2 regions of the Nitrospina gracilis 3/211 genome follow, and region 2 is predicted to be linked to the other one. Evidence: riboswitches for the same ligand, from Rfam matches in the RefSeq annotation. Region 2 holds a riboswitch; the other holds the start of a gene.
The links. A riboswitch is a leader RNA that binds a small molecule or an ion and turns the genes downstream of it on or off. The one in region 2 is predicted to bind cobalamin.
Positions count from the first base shown of each region.

Region 1: it holds a riboswitch for cobalamin, as region 2 does, so the genes downstream of both, TX82_RS09615 (ABC transporter substrate-binding protein) here and TX82_RS05495 (TonB-dependent receptor plug domain-containing protein) in region 2, are expected to answer to the same signal.

Region 1 is NZ_HG422173.1:2,021,507-2,032,176, reverse strand. Features, by position in the region: gene trpS (tryptophan--tRNA ligase) at 1-817, opposite strand, end outside; gene TX82_RS09635 (site-2 protease family protein) at 839-1,489, opposite strand; gene TX82_RS09630 (MinD/ParA family ATP-binding protein) at 1,846-2,835, shown strand; gene TX82_RS15275 (tRNA nucleotidyltransferase/poly(A) polymerase-related protein) at 2,934-4,334, shown strand; gene TX82_RS09620 (alpha/beta hydrolase) at 4,331-4,984, shown strand; cobalamin riboswitch at 5,048-5,214, shown strand; gene TX82_RS09615 (ABC transporter substrate-binding protein) at 5,318-6,301, shown strand; gene TX82_RS09610 (heme ABC transporter ATP-binding protein) at 6,298-7,104, shown strand; gene TX82_RS09605 (FecCD family ABC transporter permease) at 7,104-8,123, shown strand; gene TX82_RS09600 (cobyric acid synthase) at 8,131-9,636, shown strand; gene TX82_RS09595 (TonB-dependent receptor plug domain-containing protein) at 9,656-10,670, shown strand, end outside.
Region 2 is NZ_HG422173.1:1,138,071-1,148,740, forward strand. Features, by position in the region: gene TX82_RS15080 (c-type heme family protein) at 1-464, shown strand, start outside; gene TX82_RS15085 (tetratricopeptide repeat protein) at 538-981, opposite strand; gene TX82_RS05470 (gamma-glutamyl-gamma-aminobutyrate hydrolase family protein) at 1,373-2,182, opposite strand; gene TX82_RS05475 (cobalamin-binding protein) at 2,373-3,185, opposite strand; gene cobT (nicotinate-nucleotide--dimethylbenzimidazole phosphoribosyltransferase) at 3,182-4,282, opposite strand; gene cobO (cob(I)yrinic acid a,c-diamide adenosyltransferase) at 4,282-4,836, opposite strand; gene TX82_RS05490 (cobyrinic acid a,c-diamide synthase CobB) at 4,833-6,242, opposite strand; gene TX82_RS05495 (TonB-dependent receptor plug domain-containing protein) at 6,301-8,052, opposite strand; cobalamin riboswitch at 8,170-8,331, opposite strand; gene bluB (5,6-dimethylbenzimidazole synthase) at 8,538-9,764, opposite strand; gene cobS (adenosylcobinamide-GDP ribazoletransferase) at 9,761-10,534, opposite strand.

The DNA of each region.
Region 1 (10,670 bases), 880 kb from region 2:
CCTTGCAGTCGCCGCACCCGATGCCCGCCGTGCGGCAGTTCTCATCGACATACGCCTGCTTTTCTTCCGACGAGAACAGCTTGTGAAACGGGAACAGGTTGCACACGTCCGGGTCGCCCGGATCGTTCCGCCTGAGCCGTTGCGGATCGGTGAGCATCGACTGGATCTTTTTGGTGATCTCCTTTTCCGAGTCCGAGAGGTAGATCGCGTTGTTGTAGCTCTTGCTCATCTTGCGTCCGTCGATGCCGTTCAGCTTCGGCACCTCGCTGATCTTCGCCTCCGGCTCGATCAACACCTTCTTCTTGTAAAAATGCTGGAAGCGGCGCACGATCTCGCGCGACAGCTCCAGGTGCGGCGCCTGGTCGATGCCCACCGGCACGTAGTGCGCGTTGTACAGCACGATGTCCGCGGTCTGCAGAACCGGGTAACCGAGGAAGCCGTAGGAGCTCATGTCCACAGTCTTCACTTCCTGTTGCTTTTCCTTATAAGTCGGATTGCGCTCCAGCCACGACACCGGCACGATCATCGACAGAATCAGGTGCAGTTCCGCGTGTTCCGGGATGCGCGACTGCACGAACAGCGTGCACTTTTCCGGGTCGAGCCCCGCCGCCAGCCAGTCGATCGCCACCTCGCGGGTGAACCTGGGGATCTCGCGGGGGTTTTCGTGCAGCGTGGTGAGCGAATGCCAGTCGGCGATGAAGTAGAAGCACTCGTAGTCGTCCTGCAGGGACACCCAATTTTTTAACGCGCCGAAGTAGTTTCCCAGGTGAAGCAGGCCGGAAGGCTGCATGCCGCTCAAAATGCGTTTTTTGGACATCTATCTGAAATTTGATAAGGATTAAAGGAAGCGAATGATCTGTTTTACATAGGGAAACGCCTCTTGGGTAAAAAACTCTACCATAAACCCCATGGGGAGTCTAAGAATACCCAAAATTATCCCGGTCTGCGCAAAATAATCCAAAAGGAAGATGCCGAGCAGGACGAATCCGGTGTAGTGGTCGAACACCGCCAGCTTCGCCGCCATCTTCGGCGAGACCAGCCCCTTGAGCACGCTAGCGCCGTCTAGCGGAAAGATGGGGAGGAGGTTGAAGATCGCCAGCGCCACATTGATGTAGAGCGCGTAGCACAGCATGGCGAACAGAAACAGGTTCTGCTCCGGCGGCGTGACCCGTACCAGGAACCCGAAAATGAGGGCGAGGATCAGGTTGGACGCCGGACCCGCCGCCGCCACGTACATCATATCGCGGTGCGGGTTCTCGAAATTGCGCCCGTTCACCGGCACCGGCTTGGCCCAGCCGAAACCGAGGAAGTAGAAGCAGATGACACCGAAGAAGTCGAGGTGTTTGATGGGATTGAACGTGAGCCGGCCCAGCCGCTTCGCCGTGTTGTCGCCCAGAATGTACGCCACCCGGCCGTGGGAGTACTCGTGCACCGTCAACGAAAACAGGATGATAACGGTGAAAAACAGGTAAAACTGCAAGCTTTCCAAGAAACCACCTCGAATGGCAAAAGACTGCCGGGAATTCCATCCGGCCGGCGGGGGAACGATCCGCTAGGAGATGGACCCAAATACGCGCAATTGCGCCCTTAATTGGATTTTAGCTCATTTAAAACCTCCTTCTCAAATTTTATCCCGCCTTCGCAATTCTTCACACATTTTGCCCGCCCGGCCTCAAGCCTTTGGGTTTTTGGCCGTTATGAGAAGGGCGGCGGGGCACATTCGGTTGAATTCATCCCCCCGTTGCGTGACAATGAAATGATCCGCATTCAATAAATATCGGGACGCCCCCGGCCCGCCCTGCGGCGCGGATCGGCAAGCCCTTACAACGAAAGCAGGTGAGCGTTTTGTCCACGAAGCATTCCAGTCAAATAATCGCCGTCGGCGGCGGCAAGGGCGGCGTCGGCAAAAGCGTGATCGCCACCAACCTGGCGGTGGCCATGGCGCTCACCGGGCAGAAGGTGGTGCTGGTGGACGGCGACTTCGGCGCCTCCAACCTGCACGCGCTGGTGGGCATCAGCAATCCGCGCTACGGCTTCCGCGATTTCTTCGTGCACGACGGCATCGAGGACGATCCCTCTCCCCTGCTCCAGGAAACCGGGCTGGTGAACCTGAAATTTTTGAGCACGTCGGGGAGCCTGCCCGGCAGTGCGGACATCAACCAGAAGAACCAGAACCGCGTCATGAACGTGCTCCGCAACCTGAAAGCGGATGCGGTGTGCATCGACCTCGGTCCGGGGACGGGATTCCACACGGTGGACTTCTTCAACCTCGCCGACCGGCAGGTGGTGGTGTCCACCCCCGAGATGACTTCCATCACCAACACGTTCAATTACATCAAATCTGTGCTGTTCCGCCGCATCAGCCAGGAGTTCAAGGCCAACGCCGAAATCCAGCACGCGCTCGACTTTTCGAAAAATCCGGAGGTGAGCGAGGACTGTTTCGAAATCGACCAGCTCCGCGCCAAGATCAGGGAAACCGATCCGGATTCGCTGGAGGCGATCAATGACATCATCCGCACCTTCTCGCCGGGGCTCGTCATCAACCGCGTGCGCGGCAAACGCGACATCATGGTCGGAGACACCCTGTGCAAGCTCGTCAAGAAATACCTCGACGTGGACGCACAGTACCTGGGCTACGTGGTGGACAGCGAGGAAGTCCGCGGCTCCATCGATGACATGGTGCCGTTCCTTGTCAAGGATCCAGCCAGCAAGCCATCCGAAAACATCCGCCAGGTGCTGAGCAACCTGACTCACACCGACCTGCACATGGTAAAGAAAAACGGCTCGATGTTCGTTTCGCTCGAGATCAAGCTGAAATCCGGCTGGGACCGCTGAGGTTCACCCGCCTCACCGCCCCCTGTCCGCTCACCCTGCCTGCCCCCTCTTTTCGAATCTGTTAAGATATCCCGCAGAAACCCTTTTTCCGGGATCGCATGTCGAAAGATTACCAAAACCAGCTTGAAAACCTGTTGCGTCTCAGCCGCGAGTTGGGTCGCCCGCTTTACGTGGTGGGCGGCACCCTGCGCGACCGATTTATGGGCAAGGCCTGCGCCGATTTCGATTTCGCCTGCAACGAAGCGCCGGAGGTGTCCAAGCGCTTTGCGAAAGCACATTCACTCACCCTGGTGCCTCTGGACTCCACGCCGGGACGCGAAACCCACCGCGTGGTGATCGCGCGCGACGTGTATTTCGATTTCACCACCCTGCAGGGCAAAACGCTGGAAGACGACCTGGCGCACCGCGACTTCACCATCAATGCGATGGGTCAGCCGCTGGAAGATTTGATCGCCGGAAAAGACACGTTGGTCGATCCCTTTGGCGGGGTTGAGGACATCGCAAGCCGCACCGTACGCGCCCTGCCCGGCCCGGTGTTCGAAGACGATCCCCTGCGCCTGCTTCGCGCTTACCGTTTCGCCAACACGCTGGGTTTCGACATCGACGAAGAAACCTCGCGGCGCATAGCCGAAACCCGCGGACGCATCCGCACCGTCGCCGCCGAACGCCTGTCCCACGAACTGTTGATCCTGCTCGGCACTCCCAACTCGCACCTCGATCGCCTGGTGGAGACGGGTCTCCTGTCCGCGCTCATCCCGGAACTAGCCCTGCATTTCGACGACGGCCCTGCGGATTCTTTAACGGACAACGGGGCTGAGGCCCTTCGCATCCTGGACCGGTTGGAAATCCTGCTTGTGGAAACCGAAAAGATTTCGCCGAAGCACCGCACCCGGTTCCGCGAATACATCGACGTACCACCTCGACGCGCCCTGCTCAAGCTCGCGGTGCTGTTGCGTCCTTTGGAGGATGCCCCCGATCAGCATTTAACCGGGACAAGAATCCGCAACGATTCTCTCCCCGTTCGTATCATGAAAGACCTGCGGCTCAGCAACGACCACATTCTTTTCACCGACCGGGCCCTGGCTGTGCACCACAACGTTTTGGAATACGCGACCAACATGCCCGCGACCAACGAGGAAGACGACCTATCCGGAATCTACCAGTTATGCAAACAGGCGGAAGACGATTTCTTTTCGGGAGCCATTCTGGCAACGGCTGTTAAGATGGAGGTCGGCGACGACCTGCAACCGTTCCTGCTGGCCCTCAACCGGCTCGTGGAGTTTTACCTGAACACTTACCGGCCGGCACAGGCAAACCCGACGCTGTTGAACGGGAGAACGCTGACACGCAAATTCCAGCTGTCACCGTCTCCCGCATACAAAACCATACTCGACCGCGTGGAGGAAGCCCGTGTTCTGGGGCGCATTGCCACGCGCAGGCAGGCCGAGGCGCTGGCCGCCGATCTCATCCAACAACTCAAACTCAAGCGGGAAACATGAACATGCAATATCAGAACCAGACCTGGCTGGGAAAGAAAGTCATTATCGGGCAGACGGAAATCGATTCAGCCAAACCGGTGAATGTGCTCATTGGGTTTCACGGGGCGGAATCGACACCGGAGAACATGCTGATCCACGGCAACCGGCTGCAACTGAACAACATCGTCGCCATTTATCCGGAAGGTCCGGTGGATGCGGGCAACGGCGTGTGGAGCTGGTGGCTGGACGGTCCCCGGCAAAAGGAAGCGGTCCAGCAGTTTCTCGACTTCACCACCGGAATGGTGGACGAAACCCACCGCTTCATGAAGGAACAGAATGTCGCCAACGGATTCCACACCTGCCTGTGGGGATTTTCCCAGGGCGGCGCGGCGTCTTTGGTGTACGCACTGATGGGCAAACATCCGGTGCACAAGGTGGCGTCCATCTGCGGCTTCCTGCCGGAGTTGCCGGAGATCACCACCAAAAACGTCGCGGCGCAGATTCTCGGCATCTTCGGTGCCAACGACGATGTGGTGCCCTCTTTCCTGGCCGAGCACGCACTGGATGAAATGCAGAGCCACGGCCATACCCTGACAATCAAAGAAACCCCGCAGGGGCACGAAGTGAGCGCGGAAAACATCCAGGATTTGATCAAGTTCCTCGAGGTCTGACCCCTCTCCCCATTCCAGGGAATTTCGTTGACTTGCCCCAGCGTTTTGCTATGCTGATCCCAAATTGAATCGCTGTATTCAGATGAAGGAAAGACGGTGCGAATCCGTCGCGGTGCCGCCGCTGTAACCGGGGACGACACCCGCATCTTGCCACTGTTCCAGGGAACGGGAAGGCGCGGGCGGTAGGACGATCCGGAAGCCAGAAAGCCTGTCTGAATATGCTTCACACACTCTCCGGGACCTGAGAGGTGAAGGTGACATGACCTGTTTCCCTTTCCACCCGGAAAGGGATTTTTTGTTTGGGCCTTCCAGGTTTCCGGATCGGTACCGGATATGACCGCGCGCCCGGCAATCAATCGCTTTCCCAAGCCATCGTTGTATTCAAAGCCCGCCACGTTCGGAAGCTATTTCCGAAGCGTCTGTGCGGCGTTGTGCCTGCTAGCTCTGCTGGCGGTTCCGCTTTCATCGTGGGCGGTGGAACCCGGTAACGCGCCGCAACGCATCATCTCCATGTCGCCGTCGATCACGGAGTTTCTGTTTGAGCTGGGCGTGGGCGACCGCGTCGTCGGCGTCACCAACTTCTGTAAGTATCCGCCCGAAGCCTGCGCACGCACGAAGATCGGCAGTCTCCTGCATCCCAGCATCGAGCGCTGGATCACGCTGAACCCGGACCTCGTCATCCACCAGGCCACCAGCCATACTCTTAAGAACAACGCGGTGAATCTCCACATCCGCACGCTCGCCGTCGAGATGCAGACCCTCGAACAGATTTACGAATCGTTACACAAAATGGGGAAGGCGCTTCATATCGAAGACCGCGCGAAGGAGTTGATCCACCGCCTGAAATCCGGAATCGACGCATACCGCCAGAAACTGAAAGGACACGCGCCGAAATCCACCTTATTGATACTGGGCGACAGCAACGAGCCGGGACGCAGTCTTTACGCTGTCGGGCCGAGTTCGTTTCTCGGGGAACTGCTGGAGCTGGCGGGTGGAAAAAACATCGTCACCGACACGATTGCGCCCTACCCGAAGATCAATAAGGAGTACATCATCCAGCAATCGCCGCAGGTGATCATCGAGGCTGGACCCGCCATGAACATGACAGCGGAAGAAAAGGCGGCGCGTCTTAAAGAATGGCGGCGCTTTTCCACCATCCGCGCAGTGTCCGAAAATAACATCCATTTCATCAGCGCCGACTACATCCTCATCCCCGGACCGCGCCTGCTCAGCATTCTGGACGACTTCGCCCGTGCCCTGCACCCGGAGGTGTTCGGACCATCAAATGAAACGTCGTCTACGGGAGGACAGGGATGACCACCGCCGCTTCCACAACCACACAACCGCTCCTGCGCGCCGAAGGCATTTCGTTCGCCTACGACAAGGACCCCGTGGTGCGGGAGGTGTCGCTGGACATCGCCTCTGGGGAGTTCGTCGGCATCATCGGTCCAAACGGCTCAGGCAAGTCCACCCTGCTCAAACTCATGGCGGGGATTCTGGAACCGGATAGCCAGCGCGTGCTGTTTCGCGGCCGCGACATCCATTCCTGCAACCGCAAGCAACTGGCGCAGTCCATCGCCTGGATTCCGCAGGAGCACCACATGCCCTTTCCGTTCAAAGTGAGCGAGGTGGTGATGATGGGGCGGCATCCGTATCTCTCCGCGTTCACCTTCGAGGGCGAAAGCGATTTCGAGATCGTCCGCCGCGCTTTGGAACAGACGCAGACTTCGATGTTCGCCGAGCGCCTGTTTAACGAAATCAGCGGCGGTGAAAAACAGCGCGTCATGCTGGCCAGCGCCATCGCGCAGGAACCGGAAGCGATGTTGCTGGACGAACCGACCTCCGCACTCGACCTCAAATACCAAGTGGAATTGTTGCGGATTCTGAACGACCTCAACAGCAAACAGAATGTCACCATCGCCGTGGCCATGCACGACCTGCACCTCGCCTCAAAATACTGCTGCCGCCTTGTATTGCTGAAACAGGGGCGAGTGATCAAAGACGGCGCACCAGAGGAAGTTTTACAAAAGGACATCCTGGAGGAGGTGTACGAGATCGGCGTCAACATTTATCGCGACGAGGCCGACGGCAGTTTCCTGATTTCTCCGGAGGGCGCGTGATGCTGACCCACACGCATGGACTCACACCCCGCCGCTACGTGCAGGTGGTCACCGCGTTCTTCCTGCTCTTTCTCCTGGTACTGGGAATCGCCCCGTTGATTGGTCCCACCAGCGTCAACCTGATGAAAGCGTTGTCCAGCGACATCCCGTTCGCGGAGAACGTGGATGCGAATATTTTATTCGTCGCACGCTTTCCCCGTATTTTGCTGGGCGCGCTCACCGGCGGTGCGCTCGCCATCTCCGGCGCGGTTTTGCAGGCGTTGTTGCGCAACGATCTCGCCGCGCCGTTCACGCTGGGAATTTCCAGCGGTGCATCGCTGGGCGCGGTCATCGCCATCGCACTCAACCTCAATTTCATGTTCCTCGGATTTTCTTCAGTGCCCATCGCCGCCTTCCTCGGTGCGCTCGGGGCAATGCTGTTGGTGTTCAGTCTGGTTAAGACCAGGCACGGCGATTTTCCAACAGGTGTTCTTCTTCTCGCCGGGGTGACGGCGAATTTCTTCTTCGCATCGCTCGTCATGTTCATTCATTACCTGTCCGATTTCACGCAGTCGTTCCAGATCGTGCGCTGGATGATGGGCGGACTCGACATCACCAGCTACGAAACCGTGTGGTCTATTCTGCCACTGGTGCTGATCGGGTTTTGCGGGCTGCTCTACATCGCGCGCGATCTCAACCTCATCAGCGCCGGCGTCCACTCGGCGCAGAGCCGCGGCGTGGATGTGAAACGCACGCAAAAACTGGCCTTCGTACTGGCGTCTCTCACTACGGGAACGGTGGTGGCGACCAGCGGACCCATCGGTTTTGTCGGGCTCATCGTACCGCACATGGTGCGGCTGGTGATCGGGCCGGACCTGCGCCTCCTGATTCCCGCGTCGTTTTTCTTTGGCGCGAGTTTTCTGATTCTTTGCGATTCATTCGGGCGAACCTTCATCGCGCCGGTGGAAATTCCCGTCGGCGTCATCACGGCGCTTCTCGGGGGACCATTCTTCGTGTGGCTGTTGAAACGGCAGAGGTGATTCGATCATGACCGCAAAAACCTTGATGGTGCAGGGAACCGGATCGGGCGTCGGCAAAAGCGTCATCACCGCCGCCCTGTGCCGTTGGTTTTACAGGAAAGGCTTCAAGGTCGCACCATTCAAGGCGCAAAACATGTCGCTCAACGCCTACGTCTGTGAGGACGGTGGCGAGATCGGGCGCGCGCAGGCGTTCCAGGCAGAGGCCTGCGGCATCGCCCCCACGGTCCAGATGAACCCCGTTCTTTTAAAACCGGCGGGCGACAATTTGTCGCAGGTCATCCTTATGGGCCGCCCCGCGCATACCCGCAACGCCAGGGACTATTACCAGGGCAAACCCGCTTATCTCGATCAGGTCAAACAGGCGTTGGGGGACCTGCGGCGTGAATACGACCTGGTTATCCTCGAAGGGGCCGGATCCCCCGCCGAGATCAACCTGCGCGAGATGGATTTCGTCAACATGGCGATGGCGAAGGAGGCGGATGCGAAGGTGCTGCTGGTGGGGGACATCGATCGCGGCGGCGTCTTCGCCTGGATGAAAGGCACCTACGACCTGCTGAGTGAAAACGAGCAGGACCGCGTCGCCGGGTTTCTCATCAACAAGTTTCGCGGCGACGTCGCGCTCCTCAAGCCCGGCCTCAAACAATTTGAAGACCTGGTCGGCAAACCCGTGTTAGGGGTGATTCCATTCGACCACAACCTGTTCGTGGACGAGGAAGACTCCCTGCCCTTTGGAACGCACGGCGAAATGAAAACGGACGCGGGCCTCTTGGACGTCGCCATCCTGCGCGTGCCGCGCATTGCCAACTTCACCGACTTTTCGCCGCTGATGGAAGACCCGGCGGTGGCGGTGCGCTATGTATGGACCGAGGCGCAGTTGGGATCGCCGGACCTCATCGTCCTCCCCGGTACCAAGAACACGCTGGAGGACATGCGGTTTTTGAAAACACAGGGACTCGACCGCGCCGTTCATCGTTGCCATCAAGAAGGAGCCGTGGTGTTCGGTATCTGTGGCGGATTCCAGATGATGGGGCAGGAACTCACCGATGCCAATGGCATTGAAAGCACGGTCGGAAGAATAGACGGACTGGACCTTTTGCCTGTCATCACAAAGATGCAGGCGGAAAAAATAACACGGCAGGTGCGGTGCACCACCCACCGCTCACCAGCGTTCGACGCCGGCCTGACGGCGTGGGGATACGAAATCCATAACGGCGTCTCGGAGATTGCCGGTCCCTGCGCCCCATTGTTCCAAAATAGAAGTGAAGAAAATACGGATGCACTGGGGGTTTGCAACAAAACGGGCACCCTGATCGGCACCTACCTGCACGGCATTCTGGACAACGATCCCCTGCGCCACGCGCTGTTGAACCGTGTCCGCCGTCACTGCGACATTCCACAAGTCAAAGAACCGTTTGATTACCGGCTGTTCCGCAAACGGCAATGGGACCGGCTGGCAGAATGGCTGAACGCTTCTATAGAAATGAAACGCATTGAAGCGTTGATTGAAAACTGAAAGGAACCGGAATCAAAAAATGAAGAAGCTTTTATTCATAACAGGTATCTCCCTATGTGTGCCCTTCGTTTTCGGTCACGCGATCGCCGAAGAAAAGGATAAGCAACTGGAAATACTGGACGCGATCGAAATCCACGCCACCCGTTCGCAGATCAAACCGGAAAACCAGACCGCGTCCTACACGGTGATCACCCGCGAAGAAATTAAAAAGAAAAAACACATGCAGGTAAAAGATATCATTCAGGAACAACTGGGAGTCAACGTCGTACAGACGGGACCGCTGGGCAGTTCCACCACCCTGTTCATGCGCGGAGCCAATTCTCAATCGACACTGGTGATGATCGACGGCGTTCAGGTGAAGACCAATTCCACCGGCAGTTTCAGTTTTGCTCATTTGCAGATGGACAACATCGAGCGAATTGAAATTCTGCGTGGTCCCCAAAGCACGCTGTGGGGCGCCGATGCGGTAGGGGGCGTCATCAACATCGTCACCCGCAAAGGAAAGGGCAAACCCACGCACACACTGTCATTCGAGGGCGGAAGTTTTGAAACGTTCAAGGAAACCCTCACCAGTTCGGGTTCACATGAAAGCTTCGATTACTCTCTGAGCGCGTCGAACACCGACAGCGAAGGCTTTTCCGCATTCAACGAACGGCGCGGGGGCACGGAAAACGACCGTTATTCAAATCGCACTTTCTCCACCCGCCTCGGTTACAACTTTCTTAAAGACGGACGGGTGGAGTTCATTGGACGCTACATCCGCGCGCGCAGCCACTTTGACGGATTCAATCCCCTCACCTTCACCTTCTCCGACACCCTGCCGCATCACATAAACAACGACACCGTTTACGGCGCGTTGCCCCTGCAAAAAGCCCTCACCGAAAACTGGGATTTGAAAATCACTCCGAGCGTGTTCGTGGACGAATTGGACACTATAGATCCCACCTTTGGCGATTCGTTCATCATCAACAGGACCTACACGGTGGACGTGCAGAACAATGTATATATTAATAAGAACATTTCGACCGTTTTCG
Region 2 (10,670 bases):
CCGACTACGTGCATGCGGTGCTGGAGTCGGACCGGACGGTTTACGCCAATCATGTTGTCCAGCATCTGGAAAATGGAGAACTTTTGAAAACCAGCGGCCCGGTTAAAACGGGCCCCCAACTGATGTTACCCGCCCAATTTCTTAAAAAGGTTTCCCAGATTGCGGCCCGGAAAAGCATCGGTCTGGAAATGAATTTATTGAGCTTGTGGCCGATCAATCCGCAGAATGCCCCGAGCAATGAATTCGAGCGCGATGCCCTGGAGTGGGTATCGATTCATCCCGTCCGTCCCTTTGTCCGCTGGACCCGGGCGGGGAATGTACGTTACTTCAATGCGGTGTATCCGGATTATGCGATTTCCACGGCTTGCGTCGAGTGCCACAATCAGCACCCCACCAGCCCCCGCAATGATTTCAAACTGAATGATGTGATGGGAGGATTGCGGGTGAGTTTTCCGGTAAAGTGAAGCGGGATTCAAAATAAAACCCACCGGGAAAACCCGGTGGGTTTTTTTGCAGAAACCGAATCCGGTCTTTGCATTACTGCGGTGTGGTCAAATGGGTCTGCAGGACAGGGGAGTTGAGGATCAACTGGTTGCCCCTGGCGTGTTCCTTCGCCTGCTCGAACCTCAAGGTGGCCTCACGGTGCCGGTCCAGTTTAACCAGCGTAATGGCTTCGTTGTAAAGCAGGATCCCGTTATCCGGATCCAACTGGGCGGCCATCTCGAAATGGTCCAAGGCATCGCGGAACTTGCGCGTCAGAAAGGTATCGATTCCCTTCTCGTTGTGCAGACGAACGTCTTCAGGAATCTTGCCGAAGTTGTTTGACGGAAGCGGCAAAGGACCTTCACCCGGTTTGAACCAATAGGGCGAGCTTTCCTTGCTGACCTTATGCGGGTCCTCCCCCGCATTGGCCATCATGGGCACTCCCAGAGTCATAAGGGATATCAAAAAAAATCCGAGGATCTTCGAAAGCTGTCTCATAAAAAAACCTCCTTTTTTGTGAGCGCCCCGTATTTCCCAACGGGGCACTCAACAGTATGGAAGCACATGAATGAAATCCATATGCCATCCAAAGATGCCTGCAAGTTTTGGCCTCTTTAGTATTTGAGATGCGGCGACCCCTGCCCGGGTTTTAAAAAACGTTTTATAAAAAAACTCACAACAGCCAAAATGTGCTTAAAAACTTTAAGGCCCTAATGGGCATTATTATAAATATGAGGTATTTGGGAATTTAGGAGGTGGCGGAAAATCGCCGGTCAAATGGGAAAACCTGGAAAAAATGGTTAGAGAACCCAAACCCTGCAAGTTGATTTAATTTTCATTTTCAACCAGGCGGGGTCCCCGGCAGTGTTGGTCAGGATATGCGTGGATCTTAAGCTTTGGAAACGGTGTGCGCCCGTTCCTGGATTCTGGAGGCTTCCTTCACCAATGCGGAAAATAGTTTCTGCTGGCGGTGCAGTTGTGGCAAATATTCCGGGTGCCACTGCACGCCGATGCAGAACGGCTGGTCGGACACCTCGATGGCCTGCACGATTTGATTATGGTCTTCCCGGGCAACGATTCTGATTCCTCGGCCAAGACGATCGATGGCCTGGTGGTGAAGGGAGTTTACTTTTGCCGTGGTGGTGTTCAGCACCACGCCGAGATGGCTGTCCGGCTCGATCTTGATTTCCTTTTTGGGAAGCAGGGTCCACACGTGTGGTTTGTCCACGTAAAAGTTGCGTATGTCCCGGTGCAGGGTACCGCCGAGCGTGGTATTGAGGATTTGGGCCCCTCGGCAGATACCGAGGAGGGGCAGGTTGCGATCCAGTGCGGCGCGAATGAGGTCACGTTCCATCTGGTCCCGGTCGGAATCGGAGCTGACGGTGGATGCGGCGGTGAACCAGCGGAACAGGAAGATGAGCGGCGCCAACAGAAAGTCCCGCCACCGGAGACCGCGTTCTTTTTTCAACTCGCCCGGTTGCGGCATGTCTTCGATGGGCAGGGGATCGGTCTTGTCCGGAGCGACGTCCGCACCGCCACCAATGATCAATCCATCCAGCCGTTCGATCGAAACGGGTTGCCGCGTGTGAATGCGCCGGGCCCTGGCGCCGGCCCTCCATAAAGCGAGCCGGGTGAACACCCACGCTGCCGTGCCACCCTGCGTTGGGCCCGTCACTCCAATCACGGGTTTGCGTTGCATGAAACCCACCTCCTCAGGAAATGGTTCGTAAAGGCAACACTCGAATGCCGCGATATGGTCATGAACACTTATTCTATTTCAGAACAATGAATGAAGGCAACCGAACTCCGTGGGGTCAGATTTTATCTATTCCTTATATATAGGGAAAAAGGATGCCGTCGTGACAAATGAAAACAGCGAACAGAAAAAATCATGCGGAATCTTGGGACCATTTTTGAATCAGTTGATGAATTTGGGTGACGCCGTCCGTCAGCGCCGCGGGGCCGGGTTGGAGGATATTGGCGGACTTGATTTCGTAAACATGCGATTGTTGCACGGCGGGGATGGCGTCCCATCCCGGACGCTCTTCCAACTTTTCCGGGCGGAACCGCTTGCCGCACCAGGAACCGATGATGATATCCGGTGCGCGGCGAACGACCTCTTCGGGGTCGTGAATGGTGCGTTCCGCCGCGAAGGAACAGGATGCAAGCTCCGGAAAACAGTCGTCGCCTCCTGCGATGTGAATCAGTTCCGACACCCACCCAATGCCCGAAATCAACGGATCGTTCCATTCCTCGAAATAAACGCGCGGACGGCGTGGGAGTTGCGCGGCGGAGTGTTTGATGCGGTCCAACCCTTCTTTCAACTCCACCATCAACGAATCGGTTTTGGCCGATTCACCGATCATCGCGCCCAGCATGCGGATCATGTCAAAAATCCCGGCAACAGTGCGCTGGTTGAACACGTGCACTGGAATGCCTGCCCGTACCAGTTGCGTCATGATGTCCGCCTGCAAGTTGGAAAAACCAAGGACCAAGTCAGGTTTAAGGTCGAGGATCTTGTCGATTTTGGCGTTGAGGAAGGCCGACACCTTGGGTTTTTCTTTTCGTGCCTGCGGCGGGCGCACGGTATAGCCGGAGATGCCGACGATGCGGTCCTGCTCCCCGATGCAGTAGAGGGTTTCGGTGGTTTCCTCCGTCAGGCAAACGATGCGTTGCGGGGTTTTTCCCAAGTCAATATTCATGGTTCGGCCTTTATGGTTTTATTGAATGAATCGGATTTGGAAGCAACGCCCGCCTGTTCGACCGTGGTCATCTCGTTATAAATTTTAACGGCCGCTTCGATGGCGTGCATTGCGAGCACCGAACCCGTGCCTTCTCCCAGACGCATTTTGAAATCGAGCAAAGGGTCGAGAGAAAGAAGATCAAACCCGACCCGGCATCCGGGCTCAATGGAGTTGTGCGATGCAAACAGGTAGTCGCCAATGTTTGGGTTCATACGATGGGCAATCGCCGCGCCCGCTATGGAAATCACTCCATCCAGAACCACCGGCAGATTCTGCGAGGCGGCGCCAATACAGAGCCCGGCGATGCCTGCAATCTCGAATCCACCCACCTTGGCCAGCACGTCCACGGGGTCCGCGGGGTCGGGTTGGTTGATGCGAAGAGCGTCTTCGATGACAGCGATTTTATGTTGAAGAACAGCGTTGTCGATGCCGGTGCCGTGCCCCGTGGTCTGGGCCGGTGGCCGTCCGCTTAATACGGACAGGATTGCGGCGCTGGGGGTGGTGTTGCCGATGCCCATGTCGCCGGTGCCGAGTAGGTCGAATCCATCTTTCTTCGCTTGCGCCGCCAATTCGACGCCTGCCATCAAAGCGCGTTCGGCCTGGTCGCACGTCATGGCAGGACCGCACCGTATGTTACCGGTGCCATTGGCGATCTTTTTAGCCACCAATGCGAGGTCGGAGGCGAAGTCGTGGTTCACTCCCATGTCGATCACGGTCACCCCCGCACCGCCATGCCGCGACAGCACATTGATGGCCGCTCCCCCATTCAGGAAATTGCAAACCATCTGCGCTGTGACTGCCTGCGGATAAGCGCTGATGCCTTCCGCCACCACGCCGTGGTCGGCGGCAAACAAAAACACTCCGCGTTTATGAATGCGGGGTTTGCCCGCTGGATGCATCGCCGCTAGGCGGGCGGCGATTTCTTCCAGCCTGCCCAGACTGCCTTGCGGTTTGGTCAACGAATCCAGGTGGGCCTGCGCCTTTTGAATGCGTTCGTTGGGTACCGGCGTGACTGCGCTCAGTGTTTCGGTCAAAATATTTGCGGGTTGCGTCATTAAAACTCGATGCCTTTCTGCGCCGGAATCTTTTGCTCTTTGAACGGATGTTTCACACATTTCATCTCCGTTACCAGGTCCGCCAACTCGATCAGCGCCGGCGGCGCGTTGCGTCCGGTGCATATGACGTGGACCGATTCCGGCTTGTTACGGAGTGTGTCCAGCACTTCGTCTTCATCCAGGAATCGGTAGTTCAACACGTAATTGATTTCATCGAGGATGACGACCGGATAATCGCCGCTCAGGATTTTGGGCTTCACGATCTCCCACGCTTTGCTGGCGGTTTGCCGGTCCTGCTCCGGATTGTTGGTGTCCCAGGTGAACCCGTCCCCCATTGCCTCGAATTCGACCATGGGTTCCATTTGGCTGAACATCTTCCGCTCGCCGGCCTTCCACTGTCCTTTCATGAACTGAAGGATGAACACTTTCATTTTATTTCCGGCGGCGCGCAGGGCCAGTCCAAAGGCCGCAGTGGATTTGCCTTTTCCGTCCCCGGTGTGGACGATGGTCAATCCCTTGCGTTTACGCGGATCGGAGGCGGCCCGTTTTTTCATGAGACGGGTCTCCTGCTGTTTTTGAAAGGAAGAATGCAATGATGCAACAGGTAATCCCACCAGCGGAGGGAACTGCGCCAGTGAATATGGGAATACAGGGCAAATGCGTTTTTCTTACGATACCCATCGTGGATTTCCTGTCCGGTCTCCGGGTGACGATGGATCATTAAAGCCTTTTCATTGTTATCCTCGAATAAGGAAAAATGAAATTCATGGCCTCTCAATTCAATGACAGATTCCGGAGTTTCCTCAGGGGAATACTCCAGATTGCGATACCCGATGATCCGTTTGTTTCCTTGGAAGGAAGTGGTGAAATCGAAAACCCCCGTCATGGTGTGGGATGTTTTATTAACATCCACGATGACTTTGCCCAGCAGCATCAGTCCACCGCACTCCCCCACAACGGGGCCTCCCCCATTAACAAACTCGCGGAGGGAACTCAAAAACCCGGTATTGGCGCTCAACCGTTCCGCGTGAAGCTCGGGGTAGCCGCCGGGAAGATAAACCCAGTCCACGCCGGATGGGAGGGCCGGACTATCCAGCGGTGAAAAATAATGAATGGTGCCGCCGTAGTGCCCGATCAGATCCAGCGTATCCTGGTAAATAAAGTGAAGGGCGGCGTCTTTGGCGATGGCAACCGAGAAGGGCTTGGTGGAGGAGACTTGGGGAAAACGCCGGGCCTTTGCTCTGGAAGCGTGGACGCAGTTTCGATCTGGAAGCGCATCCATAAATGCGGCAATGTCCAGATGCTCCTCCAAATGCGTCGCCCATTGCTCATAAATGTCGCTGTCCTGTTCCTGCGCCAGATGGAGACCCAAATGGCGGCTCGGCATTTTCAATTCCTCCTTTGTTGGGAGGGTACCTAAAAACCGCGCCGGGGTGGCGTGCTCGATGGCGTCTTTCAAAATCTTGGCGTGACCGGGCGAGTTCACCCGGTTGGCGATCATACCAAAGACGTTCACCCGTTCGTCGAATTCCATGTAGCCCTTCACCAGTGCGGCGGCGGAACGGGCCAGCATGGAGCCGTCGATGACCAGCACGACAGGCACATCCAGCAAGTGCGCCACTTCCGCCGTCGATCCGGCCGCTTTCGTGGCGTGCGCGCCGTCGTGCAGACCCATCACCCCCTCGACCACGAAGCGGTCGCCGGGTTCCACAATGTCCTCAAACAGGTTTCGGACGTACTCGGCCCCGCCCATCCAGGAGTCAAGATTGTAGCTGGGATTCCCGGAAGCGAGGGCGTGGTGGCCGGGATCGATGTAATCCGGTCCCACCTTGAAGGGTTTCACGTTGAATCCCCGGTTGCGGAAACAACGCATGAGCCCTATTGCGATGGATGATTTCCCCACCGATGTGTGCGTGCCCGCTATGAGAAGACCGCGGGCGTTATGATTTTGGATTGACATAAATTCTTCTTTCCTGGTTTTGATCTTTGTCTGACACGATGCCCCCTTTCCAGACAATTTAAAAGTTATAAACCAATCCCGCGTAACCGGAAATTCCGGCCGTGCCGAATCCGGGAATTTCTTCATAATCTTCATCGAACAGGTTCTCAGCGCGTGCGGTCAGCTTCCATTGATCGTTGACGGTGTAATCCATCGCCGCGCGCACGACGATGTAAGGATCGGTTCCCGTTGCGCCGTCCAGGGTTTTGCTTTTGTGCGTGACGCCAATGAGCGAGTGCAGGCGGCTCCGCCACCAGTGATGGATGTTGGCGTGAAACTTGTGCTCCGCCCGGCGGCGCAGTTGTGTGCGCGTTGAGGCATCGAACGCCTGGTTCCATGTGTAATTGGCCGATAATTCCAAATCCCAGGGCAGACGAACGGCCAGCGTGTTTTCCAAGCCGCGTGAAGTGGCGCGGGCCACGTTCTCCGGCCGGAAGGTGGCCAGATTGAACTGAATCAGGTTTTCAAAACGGGCGTCAAAGTACACGGAGGTGAAGGTGATGTCGCCGTTGAGGAAGGACTGGTCGAAACCAACCTCCCAGCTGGTATTTTCTTCCGGTTGCAGGTTGGGATTGGAAAAGCCAGGGAAGAACAGATCGTTTATGGTTGGGGCACGAAAACCCGTGCCATACGCGCCGCGCAAGCGGGTGCCGGTTTGTTTGAAACGGTAGGCGGCTTCAAATTTGTACGTGGTGACGTCGTCGAAGGAGTCGTTGACATCGTGACGGAACCCGGCGGTGATAACAATGGTGTCCTCGTAATCGAAGATGCCCTGCAGGTAGGCGCTCTTGTTGTCCAGCCTGCGGTCCATGCCGTTGGATATGTTTTCTCCCGCGCGCACCTGGTATTCGCCGCCGACCAGCACATTGTAATAATCGCCTGCCGTGAAATTGTTTTGCAGATCCAGCGTGCTCGTGCGGCTGATGATGGTGGAATCGCCCGAAGGCTGGTTGCGGGACTTCACCTGATCGAATGCGAAATTGGGATTGAGGCGGACTTCCCAGAATGGCAGGATCTTGTAGGATACGGGAGCGGTCAGGTAGTACAAATCCTGCGAAGTGTGCGGCGGACCGTCCACTTGACCGACGCCAAATACAAAACTGTCGAAATCGATGCGCGCGTCGATGTACTGGCCGATGAAATCGGCGCGGCCGCGTTTTTCGGCGAAGTCGAGTCCGGTCCGCAGGGAAAACGAATTGTTGTTGTAACCGTCGTTTTCCGTGTTGCCGTTTCTCTCGTTGGCGGAGGAAAACCCTTCGACGTCGGTGCGTGAAGCGCTGAAGGCGTAGTCGAACTGATCGAACGCGCCCTGGGTGCTGAATGTTTCCTTGAACGTGGCGAAGCTCCCGCCTTCGAACGAGAAACGGTGTGAAGGAGTTCCCTTCCCCTTGCGGGTGACGATGTTGATGACACCGCCCACCGCATCGCCGCCCCACAGGGTGCTTTGCGGCCCGCGCAGGATCTCGATGCGCTCCACGTTGTCCGGCTGGATGTGGGCGAAGTTGTAACTGCCGAGCGTATTGGAGTTCACCTGGACGCCGTCAATCAAAACCAGGGTGGAAGAAGATCCCCCGCCACGCATGAAGACGGTGGTACTGGATCCCAGCGTGCCGTTTTGAAGAACGTCGAGTCCCAGTTCTTCTCTCAGCATGTCTTCGACATTGATGTACTTTTTTTCTTCGATGTCCTGACGCGTGATCACCGTGGCGGAGGTCGGGAGTTTCTCCAGTTCCAAAATGTCGCGCGCCGCATTGACCGAGATGGGTTCCATGACTTCCGCCTTTTCGGTTTCGGCGGACAAGGCCGAAACGGGGGTACAGGTAAAAAGCAAACAGCAAAAAACAGAAATGCAAAAACGGTTCAGCATCTTCTTTCCTTTCTCTCGAAGGACGAATGCATTTCTCGGCCAGATATCCTGACTCAGGGTGTCAAACCGCCGCGCCTTCCCATCCCAAAAGACAGTGGCTTCTTGCGGCGTCTTCTCCCATTACAGTTGCGGGACAGTGCCGGATTCGCACCGGGCTTCCCTGACAGAGAAATTGGTTGAAGGGGAAATGAATTTAACTATGGATTAAAGGGTTTGTTATTGATGAATCTCCTTATTGAATAGAAAACAGGGCGTCCCAGATTAAGCGGATGGAAACAAACGCAATGAGAGCGAACGCCGATGCGGCAAACAACAGGTGATGGGCGCGCGGCTGTCTTCATCCGCCAACCCCTTCCTGCCGGGAAAACCGGAATGGCTGAGGTGATGATTTAAAACCGCTTTTCCACGGTTTGTCCCCAGTGGTTGAAAAAAACCACTTCCTCCAAAGGAATGCGTTTCGCCCATCCCTCTTCTTCCAGCATGGGCTTCGCATAGCCGGCGGCGGGGTACCCCATGCACAGGTAAGCCACGGGCTCGACGAATTCTGGCAACGCGAGATCGACCTTCAATTGATCCATTGACAGAATGCTCACCCAGCCGACGCCCACACCTTCTGCACGCGCGGCGAGCCACAGGTTCTGCACGGCACAGCAGGTGCTGAACAGATCCGTTTCGAGCACCGTGTTGCGCCCGAGGACGTGGGGTCCGGCGCGTTCGCGGTCGCAGGTGACGAGCACATTGACCGGCGCTTCGCGGATGCCTTCCAGTTTGAGCGAGGAATACAGTTCCCGTTTTGCACCGGAATAATTTTTCTCCGCATCGCCGTTGGCATGGATGAAATTCTGGAACATTTTCTCCTTCGTCGCCGGATCGTCGATGACAAGAAAATTCCACGGCTGACTGAATCCTACAGAACCCGCGTGATGCGCGGCGCGCAGAATTCGTTTCAACGCGTGCGGAGGAATTGGTTTTGATTGAAAATGTCGCACGTCACGCCGTTCGAAGATGGCCCGGTACAGCCCCGCCTTGTCCTCTACCGAGAACGGGTTGTTAAAACCTTTTCCATTTTCGAGCGGAGAGTTTTCCTTTCGGTTGGACTTGAGAACTGTGGCGATGCCGGACACGGTATGAATGACTTCGTCGAGGCGGGCGGCGACGCGCTGATTGATTTCTCCCGCCAGATCGCGGAACTCGCGGCCCAGCGCCGAACCCGGAACGATGCCCGCGCCGACTTCATTGGTGATGAGGATGACGGTGCCGTCGAACCTCTGACAAACGTCCAGCAATTCATCCACGCGTCTCAGGATGTTTTCTCGCGTGATGGAGGCCATCAACAGGTTGCTCAGCCATAAGGTGATGCAATCCAGTATAACCAGCGAACCGGGCGCACAAGTTCCGTCTCTCAGGATGGACCCGGGGTCCAAAGGTTCTTCATGAGTGATCCAACCGGGCCCACGTTCTTCTTTGTGCTTCTCAATTCGCTCGCTCATTTCATCGTCAAGAGCCTGTGCCGTGGCGAGAAACACTTTCGGGCCGGTGTGACGTGCGGCGAGTTCCAGCGCGTGGCGGCTCTTTCCGCTTCGGCATCCGCCGGTGATCAGAACGGAATGGGTCATGGGGATACAGCCTTTCCAAAAAAGAATCCTGCGGAGGAGACGGAAGCATGGTGGAACGCCGCCCCGGCAACCAGAAGTGCGGTTTCCACCAGTTCCGAGAGCGCGCCGAAGGTATCGCCGGTCATGCCACCGATCCGGCGATGAAAATAAACCAATGCGAGTGACGTGACGGCGGCAAACACCAAAACCGCACACACCCCGATACGGAGATCGAAAAAAAACGGCAGTGCCAGTGGCAGAATGCAGACAAGGCAGGCCAGCGTTTTTGATGATGCGTAAAGCGGAGCGCCCATGCCCGCACCGCCGCGTGCGTCCGGCATCGTGGCCAGCGCGATTACCTGAGTCGAACGCGCGAAGGCGGGAGCGATCACCAGCCACAACCACGTCGATGGACCGGACAGCCCGTGCACTGCGGCGACCTTGAGAGCCAGACAGAGAACCAGCGCCACCGCACCCATCACGCCGATGCGCGGGTCCTTCATGATGGCTAGAGCTTCCTCGCATGGCCGGTGCGAGAACAGGCCGTCGGCGCTGTCGGCCAATCCGTCCAGGTGCAGCGCTCCGGTGATGATTGCGAGGAACGCAACGTCCACCACCGCACGCAGAAACGGAGGGAACAACCAGGAAGCGATCATGTCCACGGCAACGAGAAGTCCGCCGATCAGCAATCCCACCACCGGAAAATGCGATACCATGCGCGTGTCGAAGGTGCGGCGGGAGGGTCCGGGAAGAATGGACAGAAACGACAGGGCGGAGAAAAACGCACTCATCGCGGCAATGCCTCCGCGAACCCGAATTTTAATTTGGAAAAAGAAGCCGAGGACCGGAGGAAAACGATACTCGCGCGGCGGACAGGGAACGGGCGTCCCCAAGCTGGGCGAATGGTGTACGAATGGGATGCAACGC